2 linked regions of the Aromatoleum petrolei genome follow. The protein of the gene in region 1 interacts with the protein of each later gene in a pairwise test. Links are inferred from orthologs where the notes say so. Each region holds a gene or a part of one and is shown in the gene's direction. Other genes may lie near its edges.

Evidence for each region.
Region 2: the proteins of ToN1_RS00295 (region 1) and ToN1_RS06480 interact in binary tests that used the Escherichia coli proteins (3 or more experiments, as listed by UniProt). The link is inferred for Aromatoleum petrolei from one-to-one orthologs.

What each region holds. Positions count from the first base shown.
Region 1 is NZ_CP059560.1:62,924-70,803, reverse strand. The notes cover bases 2,433-5,304. They hold ToN1_RS00295 (FKBP-type peptidyl-prolyl cis-trans isomerase), read left to right. Parts: upstream 2,433-3,564; coding sequence 3,565-4,044; downstream 4,045-5,304. Other genes in these bases: ToN1_RS00290 (ABC transporter ATP-binding protein), read left to right, coding at 4,136-5,304; ToN1_RS00300 (peroxiredoxin), read left to right, coding at 3,087-3,599; lexA (transcriptional repressor LexA), read right to left, coding at 2,433-2,947. In the rest of the region: ToN1_RS00320 (MATE family efflux transporter), read right to left, coding at 1-141; ToN1_RS00315 (Y-family DNA polymerase), read right to left, coding at 205-1,638; translesion DNA synthesis-associated protein ImuA, read right to left, coding at 1,574-2,296; more of lexA, read right to left, coding at 2,336-2,432; more of ToN1_RS00290, read left to right, coding at 5,305-6,217; ToN1_RS00285 (transglycosylase SLT domain-containing protein), read right to left, coding at 6,233-7,741. UniProt on the Escherichia coli protein: Folding helper with both chaperone and peptidyl-prolyl cis-trans isomerase (PPIase) activities. Chaperone activity prevents aggregation of unfolded or partially folded proteins and promotes their correct folding.
Region 2 is NZ_CP059560.1:1,414,399-1,419,500, reverse strand. The notes cover bases 1-2,846. They hold ToN1_RS06480 (hydrogenase large subunit), read left to right. Parts: upstream 1-568; coding sequence 569-2,125; downstream 2,126-2,846. Other genes in these bases: ToN1_RS06470 (NADPH-dependent FMN reductase), read right to left, coding at 2,701-2,846; ToN1_RS06475 (NADH-quinone oxidoreductase subunit B family protein), read left to right, coding at 2,125-2,688; ToN1_RS06485 (hydrogenase 4 subunit F), read left to right, coding at 1-566. Outside these bases: more of ToN1_RS06470, read right to left, coding at 2,847-3,291; ToN1_RS06465 (DoxX family protein), read right to left, coding at 3,461-3,850; pyk (pyruvate kinase), read right to left, coding at 3,965-5,102.

The sequences.
Region 1 (7,880 bases):
GCTGTAGCGGCCCACGATCACGGTGTCGGCGATCAGCATGCTCATCGACAGGATCTGCGCGACTAGTACGGGCCACGCGTGGTGCAGCAGCTGGCGGGCGATGAGGGAGGCCGAGACGGACGACGAGGCGGGGGCGCTCAAGGAAGAGGGGGATCGGGGTTGAGGGAAGGATTCCCGGCGGGAACCGGGAGTGGGGAAGCGAGTTTAGCCAAAAAAACCATGCACGTACCAGCCACCGGGTGGGTCGAGCTGCTCGAATACCCACCACAGCGCGGCATCGGGTGCGCGGGCGATGTAGTAGTCGCGACGCATGTCGGCGCCGTCCCACCACCCGGATTCGATGCGTTCCGGCCCGCGCAGCAGCGTCAGCGCGCGGATAGAGTCGAGCGCGCGCGGTTCGTTCATCAGCCATAGGGGGCGAGGGCCGGTGGCCGGCGGGGTGCTGTGGGGGGCGGGGCGTCCGGGGTCGGCGAGGCGCCAGGCGCGTTCGGGCCGGTGCTCGCAAACCGGATGTACGGTACGAACCGCCTCGCGCCCCAGCCGCGCGCGCAGACGATCGAGCAGCAGGGCGGCGGCGTCGCGTGCGCTGTCGGGGTCGCTGAACAGGTCCTGCGTGCGCCCCGGGGTGACCACCGGGTTGTCGGCGAGAAGGCGCAGTGCCTCGACCGGCGCGGGCAACTGCAGCGCGGCGAGGTGTTCGCGGGCAAGCATCAGCAGTCGCCCGTCGTCGCGCCCCGGCGTGCCGGTGACGATCTCGAGCACGGTGTCGGGGTGGCCCTCGTGCTCCAGCTGCAGGCGGCAGCGATCGAGCGCGGCATGGCGGGCGGCAAGCCAGGCGGACAGCCCGGAAAACAGCCTTCCGGCGGCGAACAGCAGTGGCTCGGTGTGCAGCAGGCTCGCGGGCAGGACCAGCCGCGATTCGAAGCGTTCCGGCGGCAGAAACCAGGGGCGCGGATCGGGGCGTTCGCCGCGGGCCCGCGCGAGCGTGTCGAGCACGACGGAGGCCTGGCGGCGGGCGAGCCCGTCGCGCGGCAGGCGGGCGACGTCGCCGATGCGGCGGGCGCCGATGCCGTGCAGCAGGTCGAGCGTGGCGCGGGATACTTCGGCGCCGTCGCCGAGCAGTTCGACGGGCAGGTCGTCGAGCTTGCGCCACCACTCGGCGGCGGCCCGGAGCTGCCGGCCCGGGTGCGTGCGCGCGAGCCAGCGTGCCGCGAGCGGGGTCGGGGCAGCGGCGATCGCGGCATCCAGGCCGAGCGGCGCGAGGCCGGCGCGGATGCGCCGCACCAGCCCCGTGACGCCGCCGAACAGGCGCAGGCTGCCGCTCGTTTCCAGCACCAGCCCATCGGGCGGGTCGATGCTGACGCAGGGCGTGAATTGCGTGGCCCACGCGGCGAACTCCGCCAGCGTCGCGGCCTCGAGCGCCGGGTCGCGTTCGCGCAGTTGCAGCGACGGAGCGACCGCGAGGGCGCCGGCCGCGCCCTGGCCGGGTTCGACGCCGCGCGCGAGCGCAGCGGCAGTCGCCGCGACCACGCGCGCGCCGGGGCTGTGTTCGACGACCGCCAGTTCGCCCGGCTCATCCACGCCGCGCGTGAATACCTGCAGCGGCAGATCGGACAGGATCAGGGCGAACCAGAGCATCGTTGAGGGCGGGAATGCGGCGCAGGCCGGGTCGTTGCGGGAGGGACAGGTACAGCGGGGCGGCGAGGCCGGGGCCGCGCCGTTTGAGGATGTCCACGGCGAGTTCGCCGTCGCTCGCAGCGAGCCGCAGGCGCAAGACGGCGGGGGAGGGCTGCCGGGCGGCGGAGACGGGACGGAACAGGAACAGCGGGGTCGCGGAGCTTTCGGCGGCGAGTTGCAGACGCCGCAAGGCGGCGGTGTCCGCACGTGCCAGCCAGGCGAGCACGATGCTGCTGCCGCCCGACGCTAATGCCTGTCGCACCGACCACAGGATTTCGGCGTGGTTGCCCGGTTCGAGCAGCAGCAAACGTTCGAGCGGCACCCCCGCTGCGACGAGGGCAGGGGCGTAGGGCAGATGGGGCGGGGCGACCCAGACGATCCAGCGATCGGCCGGCAGGGCGTGCAGCACGGGCAGCAGCAGTCCGAGTTCGCCGATACCGGGGCGGTCGGACAGCAGTTCGATCAGCGCATTACGGGGCCAGCCGCCGCCCGGCAGCTGGGCATCGAGCGCCGCGAAGCCGGTGGCGATGCCCGCCTCGGCCGACTGCGCGAGCCGGTCCGCCTGCCATACGAGGCCGGACGGCAGGGCTGCGAGGGTGGTCTGGGCGAGGGCGGCCATCGAAAGCGGGGGGCGGGAGGAGGATCACGGCGGCAGGCTTCACAGCGAGCCGTTGCGCACCAGGCCGACGGCGATCCCCTCGATCGTCAGGGGGGTGCTGCGGGTATCGACGACGATGGGCGCGAAATCGGGGTTGGCCGGCAGCAGGCTGACGATGGGGCCCTTGCTGGTGAAGGTCTTCACGGTCACCTCGTCCTCGACGCGGGCGACCACCACCTGCCCGGAACGTGCCTCGTGGCTGCGGTGCACGGCGAGCAGGTCGCCGTCGAGGATGCCTGCGTCGCGCATGCTCATGCCGCGCACGCGCAGCAGGTAGTCGGCGCGCGGCGAGAAGAGGGCCGGGTCGATCTGGTGGCGCGATTCGATGTGCTCGACCGCGAGGATGGGACTGCCGGCCGCGACCCGACCGATCAGCGGCAGACCGAGCCCTTGGGCAAGGCGGATGCCGCGCGCGCGCCCCTCCTCGAGCAGGATCGCGCCCTTCGCGGCGAGTGCGCGCAGATGGCTTTCGGCCGCGTTCGGCGAACGGAAGCCGAATGCGCTGCATACCTCGGCGCGCGTGGGCGGACGCCCCTCGGATTCGACCGTCTGGCGGATGAACTCGAGGATTTCGCTCTGGCGGGCGGTCAGGTTGTGGTCGCGGTTGCTCATGGGGTTCTCCGGGGTAACTGTAATTTTAAACAGCTTGTGCTGATCCGCAAGCATTAAATCGGTGTAGCGCAAGCGGGGGAGACGCAGGTAGAGTTCGCTTCGTGTCTCGGCTAGAATCCAACGACGTCAGGGAGATCACATGTTGCAGATCGGTGATATCGCGCCAACGTTTTCGCTGCCGGATGCGGACATGGAGGATTTCGACCTCGCCGCAGAACGCGGCAGGCACCATGTGGTCCTCTACTTTTACCCTCGTGACAACACGCCGGGATGCACCATGCAGGCGGCCGACTTCTCCGATCATGAAGACGAATTCGCCCGCTACGACTGCATCGTCGTCGGCGTCAGTCCCGACGATTGCCTGACCCACGCCGAATTCCGCGACCAGCACGGCCTGTCGATACGTCTGCTTTCCGACGTCGAGACCGAGGTGTGCCGGCTCTACGATGTCTGGCAGCCCAAGGAAGTCGATGGTGTGAAGAAGATGGGCGTGGCGCGGACGACCTTCGTGATCGACAAGGAAGGCATCATCCGTCACGCACTCCGCGACGTTACCCCCCGCGGCCATGCGGCGGGGGTTTTTGAACTGGTCAGGAAACTGGAAACAGAGAAAGCTAATGGAAATCGTCAAGAACAGCGTCGTAACGCTTAAGTACACCGTCGTCGACCCGGACGGCAACATGATCGATGATGGTCAGCAACCGCTGGTCTACCTGCATGGCGGCTACGATGGCATCTTCCCCGCCATTGAGGAGGCGCTGCACGGCAAGAAGGTCGGTGAGCAGCTGAAGGTCAAGCTGCAGCCCGAAGATGCCTTCGGCGATTACGACGAGGAACTCGTGCTGGTCGAGGACATCAGCCAGTTCCCCGAGAACATCGAGGTCGGCATGTCCTTCGAGCGCGTCACCGACGACGGCGAGGAGGAGATGATCTACCGCATCACCGACATCGCCGACGGCAAGGTCGTTGTCGATGGCAATCATCCGCTGGCCGGCACCGCCCTGGTGTTCGATGTGACCATTGCGGAAGTGCGCCCGGCGACCGCCGAGGAGCTGGCGCACGGCCACGTGCACGGCGCGGGCGGCCACCACCACTGATCGGACGACCGGTCGCAGCATTGCCACGGGGCCGCGCAAGCGGCCCTTTTTCCATCCCTCTTTCGTTTCACTCCGCGTCCATACCCGTCCGATGACCGTACTTGCCGGAACCGACCGTCCGCCCGCGCAGGAGGACCGACCAATCGACGCCCCGCTCCTGGACGTGCGGCACTTGCGCGTGCATATCGGCGCCGCCGCACGGCCCGTACGTCCGGTCGACGGCGTCGGGTTCTCGATCGCGGCGGGGGAGACCTTTGCACTGTTGGGCGAATCCGGCTGCGGCAAGTCGATGACGGCGCTGGCCCTGCTGCGCCTGCTGCCCGACGCCGGACGCATCGTTGGCGGCGAGGTGCGCTTTGCCGGCGACGAGCTGCTCGCCCGCAGCGAGGCGGACATGCGCGAGGTGCGCGGCGGCCGGATCGCGATGATCTTCCAGGAGCCTTCGACCAGCCTGAATCCGGTGATGACCGTGATGACGCAGATCGGCGAGGTGCTGGCACGCCATCGCGGCCTGCGCGGCGCGGCGGCCCGTGCGGAAGCACAGCGCCTGCTTGACGCGGTCGGGATCCCCGACGCTGCGCGACGGCTGGACGATTACCCCTTCCAGTTTTCCGGCGGCATGAAGCAGCGTGTCATGATCGCGATGGCCCTCGCGGGCGACCCGGAACTGCTGATCGCCGACGAGCCAACGACCGCGCTCGACGTGACCATCCAGGCCCAGGTGCTCGACCTGCTCGCGCGCCTTCAGGCCGAGCGCGGCATGGGCATGCTGCTGATCACCCACGACCTGGGCGTGGTGGCGCATATGGCGCACCGCATCGGCGTGATGTACGCGGGCGAGCTGGTCGAGACCGGCGCGCGCGACGATTTTTTCCGCGCGCCCCTGCACCCGTATTCGCGCAAGCTCTTCGCCGCGCTGCCGACCGACGCCCAGCGCGGCCATCCGCTGGCGGCCCTGGGCGGGCATGTGCCGCCGCTGGACCAGGTCTTCACCGGCTGCCGCTTCGCCGGGCGTTGCCCCGACGTGTTCGAGCGCTGCCATCACGACGCCCCGGCGTGGCAGTCGGTCGGAGCGCAGGCAGTGCGCTGTCATCTGTACGCGGAAGATCATGCCGAAAGGCCCGCGGTCTCCGCCGCGGCGGCCTCGGCAGGTGCGGCTGGCGAACGTGCCGCCACAAGGACGGCGCCCCTGCTCGATGTGCGCGACCTGCAGGTGCATTTCCCGGTGCGCAAGGGACTCCTGCGGCGCGAGGTGGCGCGCGTGCGCGCCGTCGATGGCGTGAGCCTGGCGCTCGCGCCGGGCCGTACGCTGGCGCTGGTGGGCGAGTCCGGATGCGGCAAGACGACCGCCGGCAAGGCGATCCTGCAGCTCGTCGCGCCGACCGGCGGCGAGGTGTACCTCGACGGCACGCCGCTCGCGGGGCTGTCCCGCGCGGCCTTGCGCGCGCTGCGGCGCGATTTCCAGATGGTGTTCCAGGACCCCTTCGCGTCCCTGAACCCGCGCATGCGCGTCGGCGAGATCATCGAGGAGGGCATGCTCGCGCTGGGTGTCGAGAAGGATCCGTCAGCGCGCGCGGAGCAGATCGATGCCTTGCTTGCGCGCGTGGGACTCACGTCGGAAATGAGGCTGCGCTACCCGCACGAATTCTCCGGCGGCCAGCGTCAGCGTATCGCGATCGCGCGGGCCCTTGCGGTGCGCCCGAAGCTGATCGTGTGCGACGAGCCGACGAGTGCGCTGGACGTGTCGGTGCAGGCACAGATCCTCAACCTGATGCGCGAATTGCAGGCGGAGTTCGATCTCGCCTATCTCTTCATCACGCACAACATCGGCGTGGTGAGCTGGCTCGCCGACGACGTTGCGGTGATGTACCTGGGACGCATCGTCGAGCAGGGGCCGGTGGGGAAGGTGCTGGCCGCGCCGGCGCATCCCTACACCCGTGCGCTGCTCGCGGCGGTTCCCGATATCGCGCGCGAAACCGCGGCGCATGCGGGCGCTGCCGAGCGCGCAACGCGGCCGGTGGTGGCTGGCGACCTGCCGTCGCCACTGGCGCCTCCGCCCGGCTGCCACTTCCACCCCCGCTGCGAGCGGGCGACCGATATCTGCCGTGCGCAGTATCCGGCGGTAACCGACCTGCGCGGCGGGCGCAGCGTGCGCTGCCACTGGCCCGCCTGAGGCGGTCCGCGGCGTTCAGCGCTTCTGGTTCTTCTGCGCGGAGGTCGTCGTCTTGCCGGACGACTTCGGCGCGGTCTTGGCAGTCGATTTCGCGGGTGCCTTGGCGTTCCCCGACGAAGCCTTCTTGCCGGCCGCGCGCCTGCCGGTCGAGGTCTTGCCAGCCCCCGATTTCTTTCCGCCCTTCGCCTGCGCGCCCTTTGCGTCCGCCTTGGACGGGATCGTGCTGGTGTCGAGCGCGGCGTTGCGCGGAATCATCCGGGCCGCCGCGATCGCGCCGTCGGGTTCGATGCCGTTGGGGACTAGCAGGGTGTATCCGGGGCTCACGCGGCTGCGCGCATCGAGGCCGTTGATCTGGTGCAGTTCGCTCAGCGACAGGCCGAAGTCGCGTGCGACCGACGCGAGGGTGTCGCCGCGGCGCATCTCGTAGGTGCGCCACTGCTTGCCGTTGTTCTGATGTTCGGCCAGGCGGGCGCGGAAGCGTTCGGCGCGGTCGACCGGAATCACCAGCGAATCGGCTCGCGTGGTGGCGGGACGGTTGTAGGAGGGGTTGAGCGCGAGGAACTCCTCGAGCGGCATCTCGGCGAGGCGCGCGGCGGTCGCGAGGTCGATACCGGCGGGGGTGTCTACGGTGACGAAGTGGCGGGTGTTCGGAACGTAGGGCAGCTCGAAGTGGAAGAGCTCGGGCTGCGCGACGATGTTCTTCAGTGCCTGCAGCTTGGGGACATAGTTGCGGGTTTCCTCGGGCATCCGCAGCTGGCTGTATTCGGCTGGCAGCCCCTCGGCGAGGTTGCGCTGCACGGCCCGTCCTACGGCGCCTTCGCCCCAGTTGTAGGAGGCGAGGGCGAGGTGCCAGTCGCCGTGCATCTCGTAGATGGTCTGGAGGTAGTCGAGCGCGGCGTTGGTCGAGGCGATCACGTCGCGCCGTTCGTCCACCCACTTGTCTTGCGTCAGGTTGTAGTTGCGCCCGGTCGAGGGGATGAACTGCCACAGTCCCGAGGCGCGCGCGCGCGAATAGGCCATCGGGTTGTAGCTGCTCTCGACCATCGGCAGCAGGGCGAGCTCGGTGGGCATGCCGCGGCGTTCGAGTTCGTCCACGATGTGATAGAGGTAGCGCCCGCCGCGCTCGAACACCCGTTTCAGGAATCCCGGACGGTTGAGGTAGAAGAGTTGCTGTTCGGCGACCGTCTCGGTATCGAGGTCGGGCATGCCGAAGCCGCGCCGGATGCGGTCCCAGATGTCGTTCGCATCGCGTGTGAGGTCCAGTGTGAGGACGCGCGGGGCAGGGTCACGCAGTTCCAGTACTTGGCCGGGCGAGGCGGCGAGGCCTTCCGTTCTGCGCGCGGCCGATGGCGGGCGCAGGCTCCCGAGCGAACGCGGGCTGGCTTCGGCCGGCGCGGTGTCGACCGGCGCAGGGGCATTGGAGGGCAGGACATCGCCAGCCGGGGTGTCCTCTGCAATGGCCGAGGACGCCGCCGCGGTCAGCGCGATGACCAGCAGGAGAATTCGCAGGAGAGGAATCGCCATGAATCCGGCGCCTCGTTCGTGAAAAGAGGGTGGACTCTAGGGCAGGGGAGAAAGTGCGTCAAACCGGAAATCGCTGACGACATATCGGGACTTAGTTGATACCATAACAAGGTTTTATCCATCCGCTGGGATATCGACA
Region 2 (5,102 bases), 1.4 Mb from region 1 along the record:
CGCGTCAGCGCGACGTCAAGCGCATGTTCGCGTACTCGTCGATCGAACACATGGGTCTGATGACCTTCGCCTTCGGCCTGGGCGGCCCGATCGCGAACTTCGCCGGGCTGCTGCACATGACCGTGCATGCGCTGGTGAAGTCGGCGATCTTCTTCGCCGTCGGCCACGCCGCGCAGAAGGCGGGTTCGCAGGCGATGGAGGACATCCGCGGCCTCCTGAAGGTGAATCCGACCGTTGGCTGGGGCCTGATGCTCGGGTCGCTGGCAATCCTCGGCATGCCGCCCTTCGGCGTGTTCGCGAGCGAGTTCCTGATCCTGACGACGGCGATGCGCGAGGCGCCGTGGGCCACGCCCTTCCTGCTCGTCGCGCTGGGTGTGGCGTTTGCGGCGATCTTCGGGCGCGTGCAGCCGATGGTGTTCGGCGACACGTCACTGCGCCCGCTCGCCCACCCGCCGGCACTGCTGCCGGTGTTCGTCCATCTGGGGCTCGCGCTGATGCTGGGGCTCTACATTCCGCCCTACCTCGACGGCTGGTACCGTCAGGCGGCGCAGATGATCGGAGGCTGACCGTGGAGTTCTTCGGACTCGATTGCCGCTTCGAACGGCTCGATGCGCCTGTGCCGATCTTCGGCGCACGCGTGCATGCCGCGCAGTGGAGCGCGCTTGCCCTGGCCGTGGCGGAGGCGAAGGGACGGCTCGTGAGCCTGTGGGGCAGCGACGAACGTGCCGCCGGCGACGGCTTCGCGGTGTCGGCGGCGTACGCGACGGCGGACGGACTGCTGTGGGCGAAGCTCGGGCTGGACGCGGCGGAACCCGCTTATCCGGACATTTCGCGCTTTTTCCCCGCCGCGATCCGCATGCAGCGCGCTGCGCGCGACCTGGTCGGCATCGAGGCCGAGGATGAGGGCGAAGGCGGGGGCGACACGCGCCCGTGGCTGCGGCACGGCGCGTGGCCGGCGGACTATTTCCCGCTGCGCATCGGGAACACCGGCCAGGAGCGCTTCGAGGCACAGGCCGACGCCTACCCCTTCGTCCCCGTCGAAGGCGACGGCGTGCATGAGATCGCGGTCGGACCGGTGCATGCCGGCACGATCGAGCCGGGGCACTTCCGCTTCTCGGTGGTCGGCGAGAAGGTGCTGCGGCTCGAGGAGCGGCTGGGCTACAAGCACAAAGGCATCGAGCGCCGTTTCATGGGCATGGATGTCGACGAGGGCGCGCGGCTGGCCGGCCGGGTGTCGGGCGACAGCACCGTCGCGTACGCGTGGGCCTACGCCATGGCGGCGGAATCGCTCGCCGGGGCGAAGGTACCCGAACGCGCGGCGTGGCTGAGGGCGCTGCTGCTCGAGCGCGAGCGTGTCGCGAACCATCTCGGCGACCTCGGCGCGCTTGGCAACGATGCCGCCTTCGGCTTCGCCCTCGCGCAGTTCTCGCGCCTGCGCGAGGACTGGCTGCGCCTGAACCACGAGTGCTTCGGCCACCGCCTGATGATGGACTGCGTGCGTCCCGGCGGGATGGCACGCGATATCGATGCGGAAGCCTGCGCGAAGCTGCGCAGCCAGGTGACGGCGATTGCGGACGAGGTCGCCGAGCTGAAGGACATCTACGACGAGCACGCCGGACTGCAGGACCGGCTGGTGACGACCGGCCGCGTCACGCCCGAACTCGCCGTACGCCTCGGGCTGACCGGGCTTGCGGGGCGGGCGAGCGGGCAGACGGCCGACCTGCGGGCCGACTTCCCGTGGCCGCCCTACGACGGTCTCGCGGTGACGGCGTGCTCGCATCGCAACGGCGATGTCGCGGCGCGTGTCGCGGTACGCTTCGGCGAGTGCTTCGCCTCGCTGCGGATGATCGACGCGCTGCTCGCCGGGCTGCCGGGTGGGGCGGTCCATGAGCCGATGCTCGTGACGCGGGACGGCGTCGGCGCGGGCTGGATCGAAGGCTGGCGCGGCGAGGTGTTCGTCGCGCTGGAAACCGACGCGCGGGGGCGCATCGTGCGCTGTCACTGCCACGATCCTTCATGGCAGAACTGGCCGGTGCTGGAGCACGCGATCATCGGCAATATCGTTCCGGACTTCCCGCTGATCAACAAGTCCTTCAACCTCAGCTATTCGGGGCAGGATCTGTAATGTGGCACATCCTGAAATACGTCGCGCGCCGCGGCCGTGTCACCGAGCCGGCGCCCGAGCCGCTGGAGGGCGCCCGCCGCCCCGCGCACCTGATCCATCACGAGATCCTCGCGATCCTCGGTCGCGCGCTGGCGATCCGCCACGTCGACGCCGGGTCGTGCAACGGCTGCGAGCTCGAGATCAATGCGCTGAACAATCCTTACTACAATATCGAGGGCCTCGGCATCCGCTTCGTCGCCAGTCCGCGCCACGCCGACCTGCTGCTGGTGACCGGGCCGGTGTCGCGGCACATGGAGGTAGCGCTGCGGCGCACCTACGACGCGACGCCGGCGCCCAAGCTCGTCGTCGCGGTGGGCGACTGCGGTTGCAATGGCGGGATCTTCGGCGAGAGCTACGCGAGCTGCGGCGGCGTAGCGAACGTGATCCCGGTCGATGTGACCGTGCCGGGCTGTCCGCCGCCCCCGGCCGAGCTCCTCGCCGGGATTCTCGCCGCCGTGCAGGCGCGCCCGCCGAGCGGCGAGGGCATGGCCGCGCAGGAGGATTTCGCGCCCGGCTTCAACTGAAGTCGCGTCCGGTCAGCCGACGTTCATCTTCAGCGCGAGCCGCGCGACGGCGGCGCCGACGGCTTCGACCGAAGTCCGCACGCGCGCATCCTGCAGCTGCCCTTCCGCGTCGAAGGCGCTATCTGCCTTGGGCACGCCGACCTGGTCGGGCACGACGAGGAAGCCGAGGTTGGAAAGGTATTGCCGCGTGTGCTGCAGCGAGCGGATGCCGCCGAGCGCGCCGGGCGAGGCGGCGACGATGCCCGCGGGCTTGCCGCGCACATGCACCGTGCCGGGCTTGCCGGAGCCGTCGGGCAGGGGGCGCGAGAGCCAGTCGAAGGTGTTCTTCACCAGCGGCGGGAAGAAGCCGTTGTATTCGGGGGTTGCGAGCAGCAGGCCGTGGTGCTGGGCGAACAGCGCCTGCAGCCGTGCGGCCGCGGGCGGGATGCCCTCGGCGGCTTCGAGGTCGCCGTCGTAGAGCGGCATCACGTGCTCGCGCGGCTCGTAGAACGTGACCTCGGCGCCGGCCTGCTCGGCGCCGCGCACGAGCACGGCGAGCAGGCGGCGGTTCCACGAATCCCGGCGCGCGCTGCCGGGCATGGCGAGGAGTCGGACGGTAGGCATCGGGGCGTCTCCTGAGGGGCGGGCTCCAATACATCCGTTCGCCTGAGCCTGTCGATGGGCATTGGCAGGGCGTCGACAAGCTCAGCCCGAACGGTGATCGAAGCTGATCAATTGCCGGGTCAATAGGTCGGTCGAATACCCACCTACGATCCGGAAACGCCCCCGCAGTTCATTTCCTGCGCGCTTGCCACCATGAGTCGAGGCTCCAGGCGCCTGCGCCCTGTGCAACCAGCATGAGCATGCCACCCGCGATGGTGAGATTCTTCATGAACATGATGGATTGCATCTGGTCGGCGAAGTTGGTGTGGAAGAGGATGGCGGCGGCCACGCAAAAAAGCGCGAGCCCGGCCGCAGCGAGCCGGGTGAGCGCACCGAGGAGCACGCCCAGGCCACCGCCGAGTTCGGCCAGGATCACGAGCGGCAGCAGGGTGCCGCTGACGCCCATCGCCGCCATGTACTGCTGGGTGCCCGCATAGCCGGCACCGAGTTTGCCCCAGCCTGCGGCGATGAACATGAATGCGAGAAGAATGCGTGCGACGAGCATGATTACGTCTTTCATCAACTTCTCCTTGTAGGGTCGGGCGTGCTGCCCTCCTACCGATTTAGTCGAAATGCGACGCATTTGCAGGCCGTTCCGATCCGGAACGGCCTGCGGGGCGCTGTCGGCAGACAGTCAGGTCGGAATCTTCACGACGTGCAACAGGTTGGTGCTGCCGCTGCGGCCGAAGGGGAGCCCGGCGATGATCACGACGTCGTCGCCAGGCTGGGCGAAGCCGTGCGTGACGACTGCGGCGCTGGCGTGCTCGACCATCTCGGCGACGTCATGCACGTCCTCGAAAGGCACCGGATGCACGCCCCACACCAGCGCGAGGCGGCGGGCGGTGGCGAGCTGCGGCGTGAGGCCCAGGATCGGCGTGCTCGGGCGTTCGCGGCTTGCGCGCAGGCAGCTGAAGCCGCTGCTGGAATAGGCGACGGTGGCCGCCGGATTGAGCAGCGCAGTGACGCGGCGCAGCGCGCAGCAGATGGCCTCGGGCGTGTTCGCCTGCGCGGGCATGTGGCTCGCGTCGAGTCCCGCGCGCCAATCGGGGTCCTGTTCGACCTCGGTGATGATGCGATCCATGATCGTCACCGCTTCGACCGGGTACTGGCCCGAGGCGGATTCCGCCGACAGCATCACCGCGTCGGCGCCGTCGTAGATCGCGGTCGCGACGTCGGAGGCCTCGGCACGGGTGGGCACCGGCGCGCTGATCATCGATTCGAGCATCTGCGTGGCGACCACCACCGGCTTGCCGGCGGCGCGGGCGGCGCGGACGATGCGCTTCTGCAGGATGGGCACCTGCTGCGGCGGCAGTTCGACACCGAGGTCGCCGCGCGCGACCATGATGCCGTCCGCGAGGGCGACGATCTCGTCGAGGCGCTCGATCGCGGCCGGTTTCTCCAGCTTGGCCATGATCCACGCGCGGTCGCCGACGATCTCGCGCGCCTCGCGGATGTCCTCGGGGCGCTGCACGAAGGACAGCGCCACCCAGTCGACGCCCAGCGACAGGCCGTAGTCGAGGTCGGCGAGGTCCTTGGGCGTGAGCGGCGAGATTGGCAGCACGACGCCGGGCACGTTCACGCCCTTGCGGTCGGACAGCGGGCCGCCGACCAGCACCGTGGTGTCGGCAAAATCCGGGCCGAAGGCATCCACGCGCAGGCGCAGCTTGCCGTCGTCGAGCAGCAGCTCGGTGCCCGCTTCGAGGGCGGCGAAGATCTCGGGGTGGGGCAGGTTGGCGCGCGTCGCATCGCCCTCGCTCGCGTCGAGGTCGAGG